DNA from 4 places in the Arthrobacter sp. NQ4 genome. Region 2 is predicted to be linked to each of the others. Evidence: predicted binding sites of a transcription regulator. Region 2 holds the regulator's gene; each other region holds the start of a gene.

Region 1 (4,188 bases), on a different contig from region 2:
TGGATGGCCAAGTCGGACTCCGGGACGGCCTGGCACGTCAGCAGGTAGCCCTTTTCGAGCTCCTCTTCGGTCATGGCGTCGTCGATGAAGTCGCCCGGGTCGAAGGAGCCGGAATCGCAGAACGCCTTGCAGGTGCCGCACGCGCCGTCGCGGCAGTCCGACGGAATGTTGATCCGCGCCTTGTAGGCCGCGTCCATGACGGTCTCATAGTCGCCGACCTTGATGACTTTGGTGACGCCGTCTTCGAAGCTGAGGGCTACTTTGTGGCCCATGGGGTCCTCCTGACTGGGCGGGCGCGTCGTCGCGTCCGGGGAAAAGTTGGGGCGTGCCCGGCGGGCACGGAATGGGACCTCCCGTGCGGCGCCCGGATGTACCGGGCGCCGGCTTGGGGCAGGTCAGATCATGTAGACGTCCACCACGTGGTGGATGTAGTCGTTCTTCAGGACCACTTTCTTCTTCAGGATCACCGGCTGCGGGCCGGAAAGGTCCACCGTGTAGTAGCTGGTGCCGAAGTACGTGTCCGTCGTGTTGTAGCGGAAGTACAGGGTGAACCAGTTGAAGCGCACCTCCACCTTGCCGCCGTCGTTCGCCAAAACCTCCACGTCCGTGATGTTGTGGCCGGTGCGCGGCTCCGGGAGGGAGGTGGCCGATGACCTGTCGGTCTTGATCCGGAATACCCGGTCCTCGATGCCGCCGCGGTTGTCGTAGTAGATCAGGGAGATCTCGTTCTGGGGGTCCTGCGTCAGCTGGTCGTCCACGTCCCAGGCCGGCATCCAGAATTCGGAGTCCGGGTGGTAGCACTCCAGCCATTCGTCGAACTGGCGGTCATCCAGCAGGCGGGCTTCCCGGTAGAGGAACGCCCGGACGGTTTCGAGGGTTGCGATTTCCTCCGCGGTCTTCAGGACCGGGGCGGTGTGGGTCAGGTTGGTCATGGGTTCAGCGCTCTCTGTGGTTCCGGCGGGCTCTCTCAGGCGGTGACGGGAACGGATTCCAGGGCGGAACGCTCCTCTTCCTCCGCCAGCGCCCGGTCCATGACTTCCTTCCAGTACCCGTGCTGGATGGGGTAGAGCCCCTCATCTTCGGTGCGCACGCCGGAGGCGATCACCCGGTTCATGCCCAGGGCCTGCGCCTGCTCATCCGGTCCGGCGATCTCGTGGGTGGAGCCGCGGGTCATGTCGTTCCACGGTGCGCTGGTGGCCCAGTAGGTCTTGTTGCAGGAGCGGAATTCCTCCAGGTCGTCCGGGGTGGCCATGCCCGTGGCGTTGAAGAAGTCCTCGTACTGGCGGATGCGCTTTGAACGGTTCTCCTGGGACTCGCCCTTGGGGGCGATGCAGTAGATGGTCACCTCGGTCTGGTCCGCGGAGATCGGCCGGAAGTGGCGGATCTGCGAGGAGAACTGGTCCATGATGTAGACGTTCGGGTACAGGCAGAGGTTGCGGGAGATGTTGATCATGAAGTTGGCCATCTCCTCGCCGTACTTGGCCACGAGCTCGTCGCGGCGGTCCCAGAGCGGACGGTCCTGCGGGTTGGTCCATTCCTGCCACAGCAGCAGGTGGCCGTGGTCGTAGGAGTAGAAGCCGCCCTTGACCTTGCCCCACTTGCCGGCGTCCATGGCCTTGGTCTTGTTGGCGGAGTCTCCGGCGCTGCGGCGGGCGGTGGTGGCCGCGTAGTTCCAGTGCACGGCCGTGACGTGGTAGCCGTCGGCGCCGTTCTCGGCCTGGACCTTCCAGTTGCCGTCATAGGTGTAGGTGGAGGAGCCGCGCAGCACTTCCAGGCCTTCGGGTGACTGGTCAACGATGGAGTCGATGACCTTGGTGGCGTCCCCGAGGTGTTCCTCGAGCGGGAGCACGTCGGCCTTCAGCGAGCCGAACAGGAAGCCGCGGTAGGACTCGAAGCGGGCCACCTTGGTGAGGTCGTGCGAGCCTTCCTTGTTGAAGGTCTCGGGGTAGCCGGCGTTCCGGGAGTCCTTGACCTTCAGCAGCTCGCCGGAGTTTTTGAAGGTCCAGCCGTGGAACGGGCAGGTGAAGGTGGTGCGGTTGTCCGTCTTGCGGCGGCACAGCATGGCGCCGCGGTGCGAACAGGCGTTGACCAGGCAGTTCAGCTGCCCGTCCTTGTCCCGGGTGATCATCACGGGGGTGCGGCCGATGTAGGTGGTGAAGTAGTCGCCCACGTTGGTGATCTGCGACTCGTGGGCGAGGTAGACCCAGTTGCCTTCGAAGATGTGCTTCATCTCGAGTTCGAAGATCTCCTGGTCGGTGAAGATCTCGCGCTTGGCCCGGATGACGCCGTTCTCTCGGTCGTCGATCACGGCGTCGGCAAGGACCTCGCGGGCATGGATCAGGTTCTCGGTCATGGCGTGCTCCTTCATTGGAGATTGCTGGACGGATGGGCGGAGGTCCACTCGGGAAGAGGCTTCGGCGGCGGACGTTGTCCAGCAATTCTTGCCGCTCGTGATTGGCCTCACATCAGGCAAATACCTAGGTTCCACCAAGGGTGTCTTTATGTACCGATAATGACTCAAAAGACGCCTAGTTGATATTTGTAGCGTCCTTATCTCCGGGCCTACGCTTGAGACCAAGATCACGCGGTGCCGAGCAGGGCAGGTGGAACTGCCCGCCCCGCAGGCCGCGTGGGGAGCAGGAGCCCTTCCTGTCCCATTCAATGAAGAAGGTGGACATCGTCATGACCCAAACCCCAACGGACAGCCGCACGGAAAACGAAGGCACCGCCGTCGAAGCAGGCTCCAAGGCAACCGAACGGTTCGCCGCGTCAGGCAAGCTCTCCCGGGTGGATGTATCCAAGGAACGGGTGAGCCTGCTGGCCGGCGCACTGATCAAGGCCGCCAACGACATCGTCGTCGAGCACCAGGTCACCTACGAGGAATACAACGCCCTCAAAGCCTGGCTGATCAAGGTGGGCACGGACGGTGAATGGCCGCTGTTCCTCGACGTCTGGCTGGAACACACCGTTGAGGACGTGAACTCCCAGGACCGTCCCGGCACCGTCGGCACCATCGAGGGTCCCTACTACGTTCCCGGCTCCCCGGAACTCCAGACGCCCGCCACCGTGGAAATGCGCGACGACGAAGAGGGCACCCCGCTGCGGTTCACCGGCCAGTTCACCGACACCGACGGCAACCCCATCCAGGGTGCGCAGGTGGAGATCTGGCACGCGGACGCCGCCGGCTTCTACTCCCAGTACACCCCGGGCATGCCCGAGTGGCTCTTCCGGGCCACCGTCAAGGCCTCCGACGACGGCCGGTTCGAGATCAACACCATGCGTCCGGCGCCGTACCAGATCCCTACGGACGGCGCCTGCGGACAGCTGATCAACGCCGCGGGCTGGCACGCCTGGCGTCCCGCGCACATCCACATCAAGGTGTCCGCGCCGGGCTACGAGCCGGTCACGCAGCAGCTGTACTTCCCCGGCGACCCCCACAACGCGGACGACATCGCCTCGGCGGTGAAGCCTGAACTGATGCTGGACCCCCGCCCCCGTACCGACGGCAAGGGCGAGGAAGTAGTTTATGACTACGTCCTGGCAAAGCAGGGCCAGAAGAAGTAGCACGCAAACTGGGAGACACCCCCGCACGGAGGCGCTCCGGAGCTGATGCTTCGGAGCGCTTCCGGTTTTTCGCGCCAGCCAGGAGTTCCGATGAGCCATCCCCGCCCCGACCCGGCCGCCACATCCGTCGGGTCAGCCCCGCCGGCGCCGGCGCCGGAACCCCTGCTGGAACGCCCGGGAATCCGGCCCGCGGGCCCCCGGCGGATTCTTCGCGACCTGGGACTGTCCTATGTCTCCAACGGGGCCATCGGGCTCATCTTCGCGGCGTCCGGACCCATCGCCGTCACCCTGGCCGTGGGGACGGCCGGCGGCCTGACCCAGGGCCAGCTGTCGTCCTGGGTTTTTGGCATTCTCTTTTCCGGCGGGGCGGCCACGCTGCTGATGTCGCTCATTTATCGGCAGCCCCTGGGCTTCGCCTGGTCCATCCCCGGCACGGTGCTCCTGGGACCGTCCCTTCAGCACCTGGCCTTCCCTGAAGTCGTCGGGGCCTTCTTCACCTCGGGCGTGCTGATCCTCGCGCTGGGCGCCACCGGGGTGGTGCGTAAAGCCATGGCACTGGTGCCGATGCCGCTGGTGATGGCCATGGTGGCCGCGGTGTTCCTGAAGTTCGGCACAGACATCGTT
Region 2 (4,188 bases):
CGTGGCCGACTCCAAGGTCAACGCCACCATCAAGACCGCCAGCTTCGACTCCGGCGACGTCAACCGCGACGGCCACGTCCGCGGCGAAGACTTCTTCGACGTCGAGAAGTTCCCGGAAATCTCCTTCGTTTCCAACTCGATCGTCCCCAAGGGCGATGCCTACGAACTCCAGGGCGACCTCACCATCAAGGGCGTCACCCGTCCCGTGGCCCTCGAGACCGAGCTCCACGGTGTGGCCGTCGATCCGTTCGGCAACACCCGCGCCGGCCTCACCGCCGAAACCACCATCAGCCGCAAGGACTTCGGCCTGACCTGGAACGCCGTCCTCGAGGCCGGCGGCGTGCTGGTCAGCGACAAGGTTGCCATCAACCTGGAACTGGCCTTCATCGCCCCCGCAGCATAAGTTTCCCCGTTCACGGCACCCCGGTACCAGGCCATCCCGGCCCGGTACCGGGGTGCCGTGTTTAACCAAGGGCCTTTCCCCCGGGTTCACCTGCCGGCCGCGGGCGTGGATCCCGCCTGAATCACCCACAACGCCACCCGCCGGGGGTACGGTGGACTTAAGCCACGCTGGGGGGAAGGCTGAGGACCGATTCCCGGCAGCCTACCTGGATCCCGACCTGCAGAAGGAACGCCATGAGTACTCCTCCCGTCCCGCCTCCCGCGCCCCAAGACCCCCACTCCGGCAATGGCCAGCCAGGGAACGGCCAGTCCGGCAGCCAGCAGCCCGGACCACAGCAGCCCCGCTACGGCCAGAACGCGCCGCAGTATGGCCAGAACGCTCCCCAGTACGGGCAGAACCAGCCCCAGTACGGTTCCCAACCGCCCGCAGCGCCGCAGTACGGGCAAAACGCGCCGCAGTACGGTTCCCCGTACGGGCAGAACGCTCCGCAGGCCCCGGGCTACGGCCAGAATGCACCCCAGTACGGGCAGTCGCCGTGTGGCCAGTCCCCTTACGGCCAGTACCCCTCGGAGCAGCCGCAGCCGGCCGGCAGCAACGGCGTCCCCCAGCTGGTGAACATCGCGTTCTGGCTGCTGATCGCGGCCACCGCGATCTATGTCATCTCCATCCTCGTCAACCTCACCCAGCTGGATGCCCCGCAGTTCCGGCAGGAATTTGAACAGCAGGTCCGGGCCAGCGGGGCGGACATCACCTACGACGACATCAAGCCCTTCATCGCCGGTTCCCTGGTGGTCTTCGGCATCATCGGCGCCGCCCTCTACCTGCTGGTGGCCTTCTTCATCCGCAAGGGCAAGAACTGGGCACGCATCCTGGGAACCGTCTTTGCTGCACTGTCGGTCTTCGGCCTGTTCGGAATCCCCTCCTTTGCAACGATCGGGACCGTCCTGGGGATCGCCGCCATCGTCCTGCTCTACCTCCCTGCCGCTGCCCCCTACTTCCGGAAGCAGCAGCCCTTCGCCAACCCGTATTCCGGTGGCTTCGGCAACCCTTACGGGCGCTGACCACCAACCACAGAACGCAGCGGCGGCCCGGGATGTCCAGCATCCCGGGCCGCCGCCTTTAAACCGTGGCCGCTACGCTGTCTGCCCCGGCGCCTGCGCCCGCTGGGCGTGGTAGGCCAGGATCTGCAGCTCCGTGGCCATGTCCACCTTGCGGAGGTTGACCCCTTCCGGAACCTGGAGCATCACCGGTGCGAAGCTGAGCACGCTGTGCACGCCCGCCGCCACTACCCGGTCGCAGATGCCCTGTGCCACCGCCGCAGGAAGCGCCAGCACCACCATGTTGGCCCCGGTGCGGTGGAGGACGGTCTCAAGGTCCGCCACGTCGCTGACCCGCAGCCATCCCACCTCGTTGCCCACCACCATCTGGTCCGCGTCGAAGATGGCCACCACATCGAAGCCACGCGATTCAAAGCCGCCGTAGCGTGCCAGCGCCTTGCCCAGGTTTCCGGCTCCGACGATGGCCACTTTCCAGTCATGCGTGAGCCCCAGGGCCGCGGCAATGTGGCGGCTGAGGTACTGGACCTCGTACCCCACTCCCCTGGTGCCGTAGGACCCCACGTGGGACAGGTCCTTGCGCAGCGTTGAGGAACTGACGCCGGAGGCTTCCGCCAAAGAGTCAGAGGAGACGCGCTCAACACCCTCGGCCAGCAGCGTGTTCAGGGCCCGGAGGTACAGGGTCAACCGGGCCACGGCAGCAGGGGGAATTTGTTTTGCCGGTGCACCCGCGGCATCCGGGATGCCCGGGACGGGCTGGGACGTTGAATCCAGGGACGTCACTCGCATCCCCCTAATTGGCCATGGCGCGCTGCAGGACGCGTTCCAGCCGGGCTTCGTCGATCTTCCAGAAGTCGCGCTGCACCCCGTCAACCAGGACCACGGGGATCTCTTCGGCGTAACGCTCCCGCAGTTCGGGCTGGTTGTCCACCAGCTCTTCGCTCCAGGTAAGGCCCAACGAGGCAGTGACCCGGCCGACGGCGTCGCGCGCCTCCTCGCAAAGGTGGCAGTCAGCTTTGGTGACCAGGACGACGCGGGGGGTAGCCATGGCTTAACGGTATCGCCGTTCGCGCCGTGCGGGTGACGCCGACGGCGGCCAGCGGGTGGATTGACTAGACTCAAGTCCATGCCCGAGGAGAAATACGTCGCCGTCGTCACCCGGCCGGTTGCTGCGCCGCAGCCCGGTGAAGCGGCGTTTTTCGATGTGGACAATACTTTGATGCGCGGGGCCAGCCTCTTCCACGTGGCGCGGAAGATGCACCAGCGCGGCGCGTTCACCCTGGCCCAGGCGGCCGGATTCGCGTGGAAGCAGTTCAAGTTCGTGGCGCGCGGTGAGAATATCGACGACGTCCATGCGGTCCGTGATTCGGCCCTGACGCTGGCCGCCGGCATCACTGTTGACGACATCAAGGCCCTCGGCGAAGAAGTCTACGACGAGATGATCGCATCGCGGATCTGGCCCGGCGCCAAGGCGTTGGCGGAACAGCACCTGCGGGTGGGCCGCCGCGTCTGGCTGGTGACGGCCACCCCCATCGAAGTGGCAACAGTCATCTCCACCCGGCTGGGGCTGACCGGAGCGCTCGGGACAGTAGGTGAGGTGTCGGACGGCATGTACACCGGGCGCCTGGTGGGGGACATCCTGCACGGCTCGGCCAAAGCCGTAGCGGTCCAGGGAATTGCGGACCAGGAGGGCCTGGACCTCAAACGCTGCTGGGCGTACAGCGATTCCTACAACGACGTGCCGCTGCTGTCACTGGTGGGACACCCCGTGGCCATCAACCCGGACGCCAAGCTTCGCCGGCACGCCCGGGACCGGAACTGGCCCGTTTATGACTTCCGCGCGGGCCGCCGCGCTGCCACGCTGGGCCTTAAGGCAGCAACCTTCGGCGGCGCTGTCTACGGCCTCTGGAAGGGCTTCGCCCGCATCCGCGGTCCCCGGGCATAAACCACCCTGCCGCAGCCAAAAGCCTGCAGTCTAAACCCTGAAGACAAAAAAATGCCCGCCGCCTTTGGAAGGCGACGGGCATTTCCACGCTGTTCGAAGTATCTCTACTTCTTGTTGCGGCGCTGGTGACGGGTCTTGCGAAGCAACTTGCGGTGCTTCTTCTTGGCCATACGCTTGCGACGCTTCTTGATAACTGAACCCACGAAAGTTCCTTACAAACTAGATGCAGTACCTGCCTGATGGGGAATGTCCGCGGACAAAGCTACGAACTGAACAACTGACAGATTCTTACAATGACGTAAAACGTTCCTTAACAGGGTACCGCTTATCGGGGGCGGCTCGGGACAGGCCGCCTCAGGCGGTCTCGGTGTGGCCGTCCACAACAGCACCTTTGAGGTACTGTTCGACGGCGTTTTCGGGGACACGGTAGGAGCGGCCGAAGCGCACCGCGGGCATTTCGCCGGAGTGAACCAGGCGGTAAACAGTCATTTTGGAGACGCGCATGACCTCGGCCACTTCAGCCACGGTCAGGAACTTCGCGTTGGAGAAGTTCTGTTCTGCCGACATTTCCCTATTTTCCTTTGCTGACGGATGGACAACAGTGACCCCAGGTACGTGCCAATGCGGTGTTCCGATGCTGAGCCATCCACCAACCACCTAAACAGATACTCTAGATGTTCATGTGGCAGATGTGAAAGTAGCGTTTCCCCTATTTCGCCCCCTAATTCGAGGCCCGGCGCTTCCGTGCCGACGCCGCCAGCTGCTCCAGGACTGACGCGGAAACA
Region 3 (4,188 bases), on a different contig from region 2:
CCACCGTGCCGCCCCCACCAAGGTTGGTGCCCCTGACCGGGGTGCCGTACAGGTCGGTCACGATCATCTGCTCCGGGGTCAGGTCCTGGTACGAGACACCGGAGGGCTTGATGACCATGAGGTCGGTGCCGGGCACGCGGGCGGAGACGTTGCCCGCGGTCCACACCACCAGGCCATACCGGGTCAGCTCGGCGTGCAGGGCGCACACCTCCGCCCGGACACGGGCGATGGTTTCCAGGAGGCCGGTTCCGGCGCCTGCTGCGGCGCTCATGCGGACACCTCCACGGGTGATTCGGACACGGAGCCTGCGCCTGACGGACCCGTGCGGGCAACTCTGCGCTGGATGGCCTTGAGCCGGTGCATGACGTCGTTGCCGCCCCTGCCGAAGTAGTCGTGGAGGGCCTTGTATTCCTGGAACAGTTCTTCGTAGGCGGCCGCGTTTTCGGGATTTGGGGTGTAGACCTCCCCGGGCTCGGCGCCCATGGCCGCGGCGGCCGCACGGATGTCCGCGTATTCGCCCGCTGCGACAGCGGCGTGGATGGCCGATCCCAGGGCCGGACCTTGTTCCGAGCCGATGGTGGACAGCTGCAGGCCGGTGGCGTCTGCGTAGATCTGCATCAGGAGTTTGTTCTTGAGCAGGCCGCCGGCCACGATGAATTCCTTGACCGGAACCCCGGCGTCGCGGAAGGCGTCCACGATGGTGCGGGTTCCAAAGGCGGTGGCTTCCAGCAGCGCGCGGTAGGTGTCCTCGGGCCTGGTGGCCAGGGTCTGGCCCACCACAATGCCCGAAAGCTCGTGGTCCACCAGGACCGAACGGTTGCCGGAATGCCAGTCGAGCGCGATCAGGCCGTGCTCTCCGATGGCCTGCCGGGATGCCAGTTCGGTGAGGTACTCGTGGATCCCCAGTCCGGCGCCCTCGGCAGCCTGGTGGTATTCGGGCGGGACGCCGTACTTGGTGAACCAGCCGAAGATGTCTCCCACGCCTGACTGTCCGGCCTCGTAGCCCCACAGGCCCGGCACGATTCCGCCATCCACGGCACCGCACATTCCCGGCACCTCGCGCAGCTCACTGCCGTTCATGACGTGGCAGGTGGAGGTGCCCATGATCGCCACCAGCTGGCCGGATTCCACAGCCTTCGCGGCCGGGGCCGTGACATGGGCGTCAACGTTTCCCACGGCCACCGCGATGCCCTCCGGCAGCCCGGTCCAGGCGGCTGCCTCCGCCGTCAGGGTGCCGGCGGCGTCCCCCAGCTGGCCGATGGTGTGCTCCAGCTTGGAGCTGACAAAGTCTTTGAAGTCCGGGTTCAGGGCGGCCAGGAACTCTTCGGACGGATACCGGCCATCCTGGTAGATGCCCTTGTAGCCGGCAGTGCAGGCGTTGCGGACATACCGGCCGCAGAGCTGCCAGACGATCCAGTCCGCAGCCTCCACCCAGTGGTCCATCGCGGCGTAGGCCTCCGGGTCCTCCTCCAGCAGCTGCAGCCCCTTGGCGAATTCCCATTCGGAGGAGATCAGGCCCCCGTAGCGGGGAAGCCAGTCCTCCCCCCGTTCAGCGGCAAGCCGGTTGATCCGGTCGGCCTGGCCCTGCGCAGCATGGTGGCGCCAGAGCTTTACATAGGCGTGCGGGCGGTTGGCGAAGCCGGGCAGTTCGTTGAGGGGCGTGCCGTCCGACTTGACCGGAACCATGGTGCAGGCAGTGAAATCCGTGGCAATGCCGACGACGGCGGCGGGGTCGATCCCGGCGTTCGCCACCGCGGCGGGGACGGCGGTCCGCAGGACGTCCCGGTAGTCGTTGGGCACCTGAAGTGCCCATTCCCCGGGAAGGCGGGCGCCGTCGTCGCCCGCGGTGTCCCGGGGCAGGACGTCGGTAACCACCGCGTGGGGGTACTCATGGACGGCGCTGCCCAGTTCCTTGCCGTCGCGGACACGCACCACCACGGCACGGCCTGAAAGGGTTCCGTAATCCACCCCGATGACGCAATGGTCATGGTGGGACTCGGAGCCGGGAGTGAACAGCGCATCTGGCATGGGGTTGCCTCCGTCCGGGAGGCTTAGGCCTCATTACCGGGTTTGTAGGGGTCAGGGTGTAGCTACGTGCTGCAGCAAGTGTGAACGCTAACAAAGAAGAAGTCAATGAAGCCGAAAAGTTTCCGAAATTCCTGCCGGGCACTCTTGTTAGCGTTCACAAACCGGTCTATATTGAACCGACACATCAACAATGTGGCCAGGACCAGGGAGCACTGGTGCTGCCTGGTCCACCAACACTTCGCGGCAGTGCTGCCGCGGAAGGAGAAAATGGTGAGAATCAAAAAACTGATGGGCGCGGTGGCCCTTGTCCTCGCCCTGACGGTGGGCGCCACAGGTTGCGGCTCCCGCGGCGGGGCCAGCGAATCCAGCGGTGCCGCCAAGCCCAGTGATTCACTGGTAGGCATTTCAATGCCCACGCAGACATCCGAACGGTGGATCGCTGACGGCGCCAACGTGGAGAAGTCCCTGAAGGACCTCGGCTACAAGACGGACCTGCAGTTCGCCAATGACGATATCCCCACGCAGGTGTCGCAGATCGAGAACATGCTGACCAAGGGCGCCAAGGCCCTGATCATCGCCGCCATTGACGGCACCACCCTGACTGACGTCCTGGCCAAGGCCAAGGAGCAGAACGTCAAGGTCATCGCGTACGACCGCCTCATCAACGGCACGCCCAACGTCGACTACTACACCACGTTCGACAACTACACCGTTGGTGTCCAGCAGGCCACCTCGCTGCTGACCGGGCTGGGCCTCGTTGATGCCAGCGGCAAGAAGGTGGACGGCAAGGGCCCCTTCAACATCGAGCTTTTCGCGGGCAGCCCCGACGACAACAACGCCAACTTCTTCTGGACCGGCGCCATGGACACCCTCAAGCCGTACATGGATGCCGGCACCCTGAAGGTCCCCAGCGGACAGACCAAGTTTGAGCAGGCAGCGATCCTCCGCTGGCAGGCACCCGTGGCCCAGAAGCGCATGGAGGACATCATCACCTCCGCGTACAGCTCCGGCACCAAGCTGAACGGCGTCCTGTCCCCGTATGACGGCCTGTCCATCGGCATCATCTCGGCCCTCACCAGCACCGGCGGCTACGCCAAGGGAAGCCTGCCCGTAGTAACCGGCCAGGACGCCGAAAAGGGTTCCGTGAAGTCCATCGTCGCCGGCGAGCAGTACTCCACCATCTTCAAGGACACCCGCCAGCTCGGCGCGCAGGCCGTCAAGATGGTTGATGCTGTCCTCAAGGGCCAGGAACCGGAAACCAACGACACCAAGACCTACAACAACAAGGTCAAGGTTGTCCCGGCCTTCCTGCTGAAGTCCGTCATTATCACCAAGGACAACTACAAGAAGGAACTGATCGACTCGGGTTACTACAAGGACTCCGACGTCAAGTAGTCAGCGTCCGGGGGCTGTGGCCGGACCTCCATCCGGCCACAGCCCCGCCCGCAGCCTCCTGCAGCAGCAGGAAGGCCCAGCTTCGACCAGTCAGTGGGAATTGACGATGAACACACCCATTCTTCAAATGCGAGGAATCACCAAGACGTTCCCGGGCGTGAAAGCGCTGCAGGACGTCACCCTGGATGTGAACCGTGGCGAGGTCCACGCCATCTGCGGTGAAAACGGGGCCGGCAAATCAACGCTCATGAAAGTGTTGTCCGGCGTCTATGCACGCAACACTTTCGACGGGGAGATCCTGTTCGAGAACGAACCCTGCAACTTCTCCAGCATCTCGGACAGCGAGAAGCGCGGGATTGTCATCATCCACCAGGAACTGGCCCTGAGCCCGTTCCTCTCCATCGCCGAGAACATCTACCTGGGCAATGAACAGGCCACCAATGGATGGGTGGACTGGCGCAAGACCAACCTCGAGGCAGCCAAGCTGCTGGCCCGCGTTGGCCTGGACGAGAATCCTGTCACCCCCGTGCAGCACATCAGTGTCGGTAAGCAGCAGCTGGTGGAAATCGCCAAGGCATTGTCCAAGGAAGTGAAGCTGCTGATCCTGGACGAGCCCACGGCCGCCCTCAATGACGAGGATTCCGGCCATTTGCTGGACCTGATCCTCCACCTGAAGGGCCAGGGCGTCACCAGCATCATCATCAGCCACAAACTCAATGAGATCCGTAAGGTGGCGGACGCCGTCACCATCATCCGGGACGGCAG
Region 4 (4,188 bases), on a different contig from region 2:
GCCATCCTGGTCCGTTCGGACGAGTGGTCCTAAGCAGCCCACAGGCACCCTGCCGGGCGGTCAGCCCGGCAGGATGATGTTCAGGGCGTGCGGCTTGCGTGCGGTCCCGGGCACCAGTTCGGCGTCCCACTGTTCGCGGGCAGCTCTCAGGAGGTCCGACGGCGTGGCCGGGGCTTTGCCGCGGCGCACCAGCAGGTGCCGCGCCAGTTCGCCGCGCGTGTGCTTGGCGAAGTGGCTCACTACCTTGCGGACTCCTGCACTCTCGGTGAAGACATTCACGGAGACGGTCTGTTCCGCCGGGGGCGCCCACGCCGCTGCGTACGTGCTGGACCGGCAGTCCACCACAAGGTGTCCCTGGGCTGCTGCGCCCAGGGTGTCGGCAAGCTGCGCCTTCCAGAAGGGAGCCAGCCGGCCGACGTCGGGCAAGGACGTGCCCATGGACAACCGGTAGGCAGGAACGCTGTCGCCAAAGCGCAGGGCCCCCCACAGCGCCGAGATCACCAGGACGGACTCATCGGCCTTCCGGCGCTGAACCGGCGTCAGCGTCCGGTAGCCCAGGGCGTCATACAGGACGCCCGAATAAATGCTGTGCGCCGGCGCCGCCGGTTCGGCATGCAGTCGCGTATTGCGTTCGACGTCGTCCCGCAGGGATGCTCCGACGCCCAGCAGGGCGAGGGCATCCTGATGGGCGCTGACTGTTCCCAGCGCCTCAAGGACCTTGGCGCGGTACGGGTTGAGCTCCGGGAAGCCCAGGGCGGTCCAGTCGACGGCGGGGCCGCGGAGCGCGGGTGTCTTGCCTTCGGAAGGGGGAAGCAGAATCAGCACCGTCCGATCCTACCGGCGGCAAAAGGCGGCCGGCGGCGCCGGTAGACTGGGACCCGGATGGGACAGCCAGACGGCCGCGCGCCACGCAAGTGGCTCGAGGAACGTCCGGGCTCCGCAGGGCAGGGTGGTGGGTAACGCCCACTCGGGGTAACCCGCAGGCCAGTGCCACAGAAAACAGACCGCCTGCATTTCCGGCTCCGGCCGGGGAGGGCAGGTAAGGGTGAAACGGTGGTGTAAGAGACCACCAGCTTCCCGGGTGACCGGGAAGGCTAGGTAAACCCCACCCGGAGCAAGGCCAGACAGGACACGTTCGAGGGCTGCCCGCCCGAGTGTCCGGGTAGGCCGCTGGAGGGTGCCGGCAACGGTACTCGTAGATGGATGGCCGTCGCTCCCTTTCCGGTAACGGCAGGGGAGAACAGAACCCGGCGTATCGGCTGTCCCATCCTTAAACCGCGTTTGACCACGGGCTATGCGTCGGGGATCCTGAACCGTGCCCGTAATTCCTGAAACCCGTCCCGCACCCGCAGCGGGCATTCCCGGCGTCCGTTCACAGGGTGTTGCCCTCGCCGGTTTCCTGGCCCTTTCCGCGCTGGCCTGGGTACTCGCCTCAGTTCCCATCATCCTTAACTCCAACGGCTGGTACGCGGGCTCGCTGAAAGCTCCGTGGATGCCGCCGTCGTGGATGTTCCGCACCACCTGGATGGTGCTCTATGCCGGCGTGGCGGCAGCGGCCTGGCTGGTCTGGCGCAAAGGGCGCCTGTCCGGGGGCACCCTTGCCGGCTATGTGGGGCAACTGCTGCTCAACACTGCGTGGCCGGTGACGTTCTTCGCGATGTATCCCATGCTTGGAGTGGTGGCCCTGTGGGCAGCCTTTGCTGTCATCTGCGCGCTGACCGCAACCCTGGCGTTCCTGATCCTGCGCTTCGGACCGGTGGACGCCACCGCCGGGTACCTGGTGCTGCCGTACTTTTCCTGGCTCGTGTTCTCCGCCAGCCTGAACCTGTACTCTGCCATCCACAACTGAAGGCCGGCAGTCTGCGTTGTGCGGTCCGCCCCGGGCGTGTGAGTGATTTCACGCATCCCGAGCGTGTTCCGTGGACCGTGCCAAATTAGAATGGATTCCGGACGCAGGAGTTCTACCGCCGAAAGTTGCGTCCGCAACCGGCGGTTTTTCTTTGCACGCGATCCAGGCGCCTGGGGACCATCCCCTGCGGGCGCCGGTGCCCCTGGACATCATCAGGTGGCCTACATCTGTGTACGACGACGTACACGGCTGAACCGAGGAAGGTATTTCTGTGAGCCAGACGTCTGATTCTTGTCTTGATACGTGGATGGGCCGGGAGGCCCTCGCCGAGGCCATGATCCCGGTGATCGGCAGGCTGTACCGCGAAAACAACGTGGTGACCAGCATCCACGGCCGGAGCCTGATCAACAAGTCCACCATGAACATCCTCAAGGCGCACCGCTTCGCGCGCCGGATGAGCAAGGACGAACTGCTCCTGGAGGACACGGCGCCCCTGCTGAACACGCTGGCCGGACTCGAACTGGGTGCCGCCGCGATCGACATCGCCCGCCTGAACCAGAAGTTCAAGGAAGAAGGCAACGGCGCCACGCTGGAGGAATTCCTCCGCGAAGAGCTCGCCGAAATCGTGGGCAAGCGGGGCGGCGATGACCGCACCAGCACCGACGTCGTGCTCTATGGCTTTGGCCGCATCGGCCGCCTCCTGGCCCGCCTCCTCATCGAAAAGGCCGGCGGTGGCCACGGACTGCGCCTGCGCGCCATTGTGGTGCGCCGCGGATCCGACAACGACCTCTCCAAGCGGGCCAGCCTGCTGCGCCGCGACTCCGTCCACGGGTCCTTCGAAGGCACCATCCGGATCGACGAGGCGGCCAACACCATCACTGCCAACGGTGTCCAGATCCAGGTCATCTACTCGAACGACCCCGCCACCATCGACTACACCGCCTACGGCATCAACAACGCCCTGGTGGTGGACAACACCGGCCGCTGGCGCGACGCCGAAGGCCTGTCCCAGCACCTGCAGAGCAAGGGCGTCGCGCGGGTCCTGCTGACCGCGCCGGGCAAGGGTGAACTGAAGAACATCGTCCACGGCATCAACCACCGGGACATCACCGACTCGGACAAGATCGTTTCCGCGGCGTCCTGCACCACCAACGCCATCACCCCGGTCCTGAAGGCCATCAACGACAAGTTCGGCGTGGTCCACGGCCACGTGGAAACCGTCCACTCCTTCACCAACGACCAGAACCTGATCGACAACTTCCACAAGGGCGACCGCCGCGGCCGTTCCGCTGCGCTGAACATGGTCATCACCGAAACCGGTGCGGCCAAGGCAGTGGCGAAGGCCCTGCCCGAACTCCTGGGCAAGCTCACCGGCAGCTCCATCCGGGTCCCCACCCCGGACGTTTCGCTGGCCATCCTGAACCTCACCCTTGAAAACGGCACCACCAAGGACGAGGTCAACAACTACCTGCGTGAAATGTCGCTCCACTCGGACCTGCGCAAGCAGATCGACTACATCGACTCGCCCGAGGTTGTCTCCACCGACTTCGTCGGATCCCGCCGCGCCGGGATCGTGGACGGCCTGGCGACCGTGTCCACGGACAAGAACCTGGTCCTCTACGTCTGGTACGACAACGAGTTCGGTTACAGCTGCCAGGTGGTCCGCGTCATGGAAGAGATGGCAGGCGTGAACCCGCCGTCCTTCCCTGCCAAGGAAAGCGCTGCCGCCCTGGCCGCGATCGCCGTCTAGCCACCTTCGCCCGCGTCCTGCGAATTCCCGGCTGATTCTCTGGAATCAGCCGGGAAACGGGACCACACTGGTGGCATGGACAACGAATCGACACTTCAGCACGAAACCACCCTCGAGCACGCACTGGACGTGGCCAAAGCCAACCATAAGGAAGCCGTGCGGCTCCTGGAACGCGCCCGTGCCGCCCAGAGGACCGGCGACGTCACCGACGAGCGGGTGCGCCAGCTCGAGGACCTGCTGTCCATCGCGGAAGAAGACCTGCGTAGGGTCACCAGGGAACAATAACCCGGCGGCCACCACCGGGCGCTGTGACCCATCACTCGTCCTCAACAGTGTGGATATCAGCGGACGGCCGGCCCCATTGTCCTAGGCTCTTGGGGTGCCCGACTTTCCCCTCCCGGCGTCAACCCCGTGACCGTCAGCTGGTCCGCCTACCGCCGCGCACGCCGCCGTTCCCGGCAGGCCTGGGCGCTTCTGGTGACGGCCGCGGTCTCCGTCCTTGCCGCACTGTTCTGGTTCTTCACCGCCGGACAGTTCGCGGCAGCCGGGCCCGCCACGGAGGGGCCCACGGAGGCGCCGGTCTTCGACC

Evidence for each region. The regulator Rex, encoded in region 2, represses fermentation and respiration genes when NADH is low (regulators of the CRP and FNR family bind a similar motif). The targets are predictions, from matches to a motif close to CTTGTGAANNNNTTCACAAG.
Region 1: a site for Rex is predicted at 2,448-2,467, ahead of benA (benzoate 1,2-dioxygenase large subunit). Genes of this name have one in related genera too.
Region 3: a site for Rex is predicted at 2,170-2,189, ahead of araB (ribulokinase). Genes of this name have one in related genera too.
Region 4: a site for Rex is predicted at 1,885-1,904, ahead of PUN51_RS06365 (glyceraldehyde-3-phosphate dehydrogenase). Genes of this name have one in related genera too.

The regions. Positions count from the first base shown of each region.
Region 1 is NZ_JARETC010000004.1:22,545-26,732, reverse strand. Features, by position in the region: gene benC (benzoate 1,2-dioxygenase electron transfer component BenC) at 1-272, opposite strand, end outside; gene benB (benzoate 1,2-dioxygenase small subunit) at 396-932, opposite strand; gene benA (benzoate 1,2-dioxygenase large subunit) at 968-2,353, opposite strand; gene catA (catechol 1,2-dioxygenase) at 2,683-3,564, shown strand; gene PUN51_RS08660 (benzoate/H(+) symporter BenE family transporter) at 3,655-4,188, shown strand, end outside.
Region 2 is NZ_JARETC010000001.1:774,500-778,687, forward strand. Features, by position in the region: gene PUN51_RS03660 (YceI family protein) at 1-403, shown strand, start outside; gene PUN51_RS03665 (hypothetical protein) at 637-1,464, shown strand; gene PUN51_RS03670 (redox-sensing transcriptional repressor Rex) at 1,537-2,241, opposite strand; gene PUN51_RS03675 (glutaredoxin family protein) at 2,252-2,506, opposite strand; gene PUN51_RS03680 (HAD family hydrolase) at 2,585-3,403, shown strand; gene PUN51_RS03685 (30S ribosomal protein bS22) at 3,508-3,606, opposite strand; gene PUN51_RS03690 (helix-turn-helix domain-containing protein) at 3,758-3,970, opposite strand; gene PUN51_RS03695 (3-deoxy-7-phosphoheptulonate synthase) at 4,125-4,188, opposite strand, start outside.
Region 3 is NZ_JARETC010000011.1:131,922-136,109, forward strand. Features, by position in the region: gene PUN51_RS16985 (L-ribulose-5-phosphate 4-epimerase) at 1-271, opposite strand, end outside; gene araB (ribulokinase) at 268-2,028, opposite strand; gene chvE (multiple monosaccharide ABC transporter substrate-binding protein) at 2,296-3,423, shown strand; gene mmsA (multiple monosaccharide ABC transporter ATP-binding protein) at 3,530-4,188, shown strand, end outside.
Region 4 is NZ_JARETC010000002.1:542,368-546,555, reverse strand. Features, by position in the region: gene PUN51_RS06385 (zinc ribbon domain-containing protein) at 1-33, shown strand, start outside; gene PUN51_RS06380 (YaaA family protein) at 61-825, opposite strand; RNA gene rnpB (RNase P RNA component class A) at 884-1,271, shown strand; gene PUN51_RS06370 (TspO/MBR family protein) at 1,316-1,849, shown strand; gene PUN51_RS06365 (glyceraldehyde-3-phosphate dehydrogenase) at 2,121-3,599, shown strand; gene PUN51_RS06360 (hypothetical protein) at 3,675-3,884, shown strand; gene PUN51_RS06355 (HNH endonuclease family protein) at 4,011-4,188, shown strand, end outside.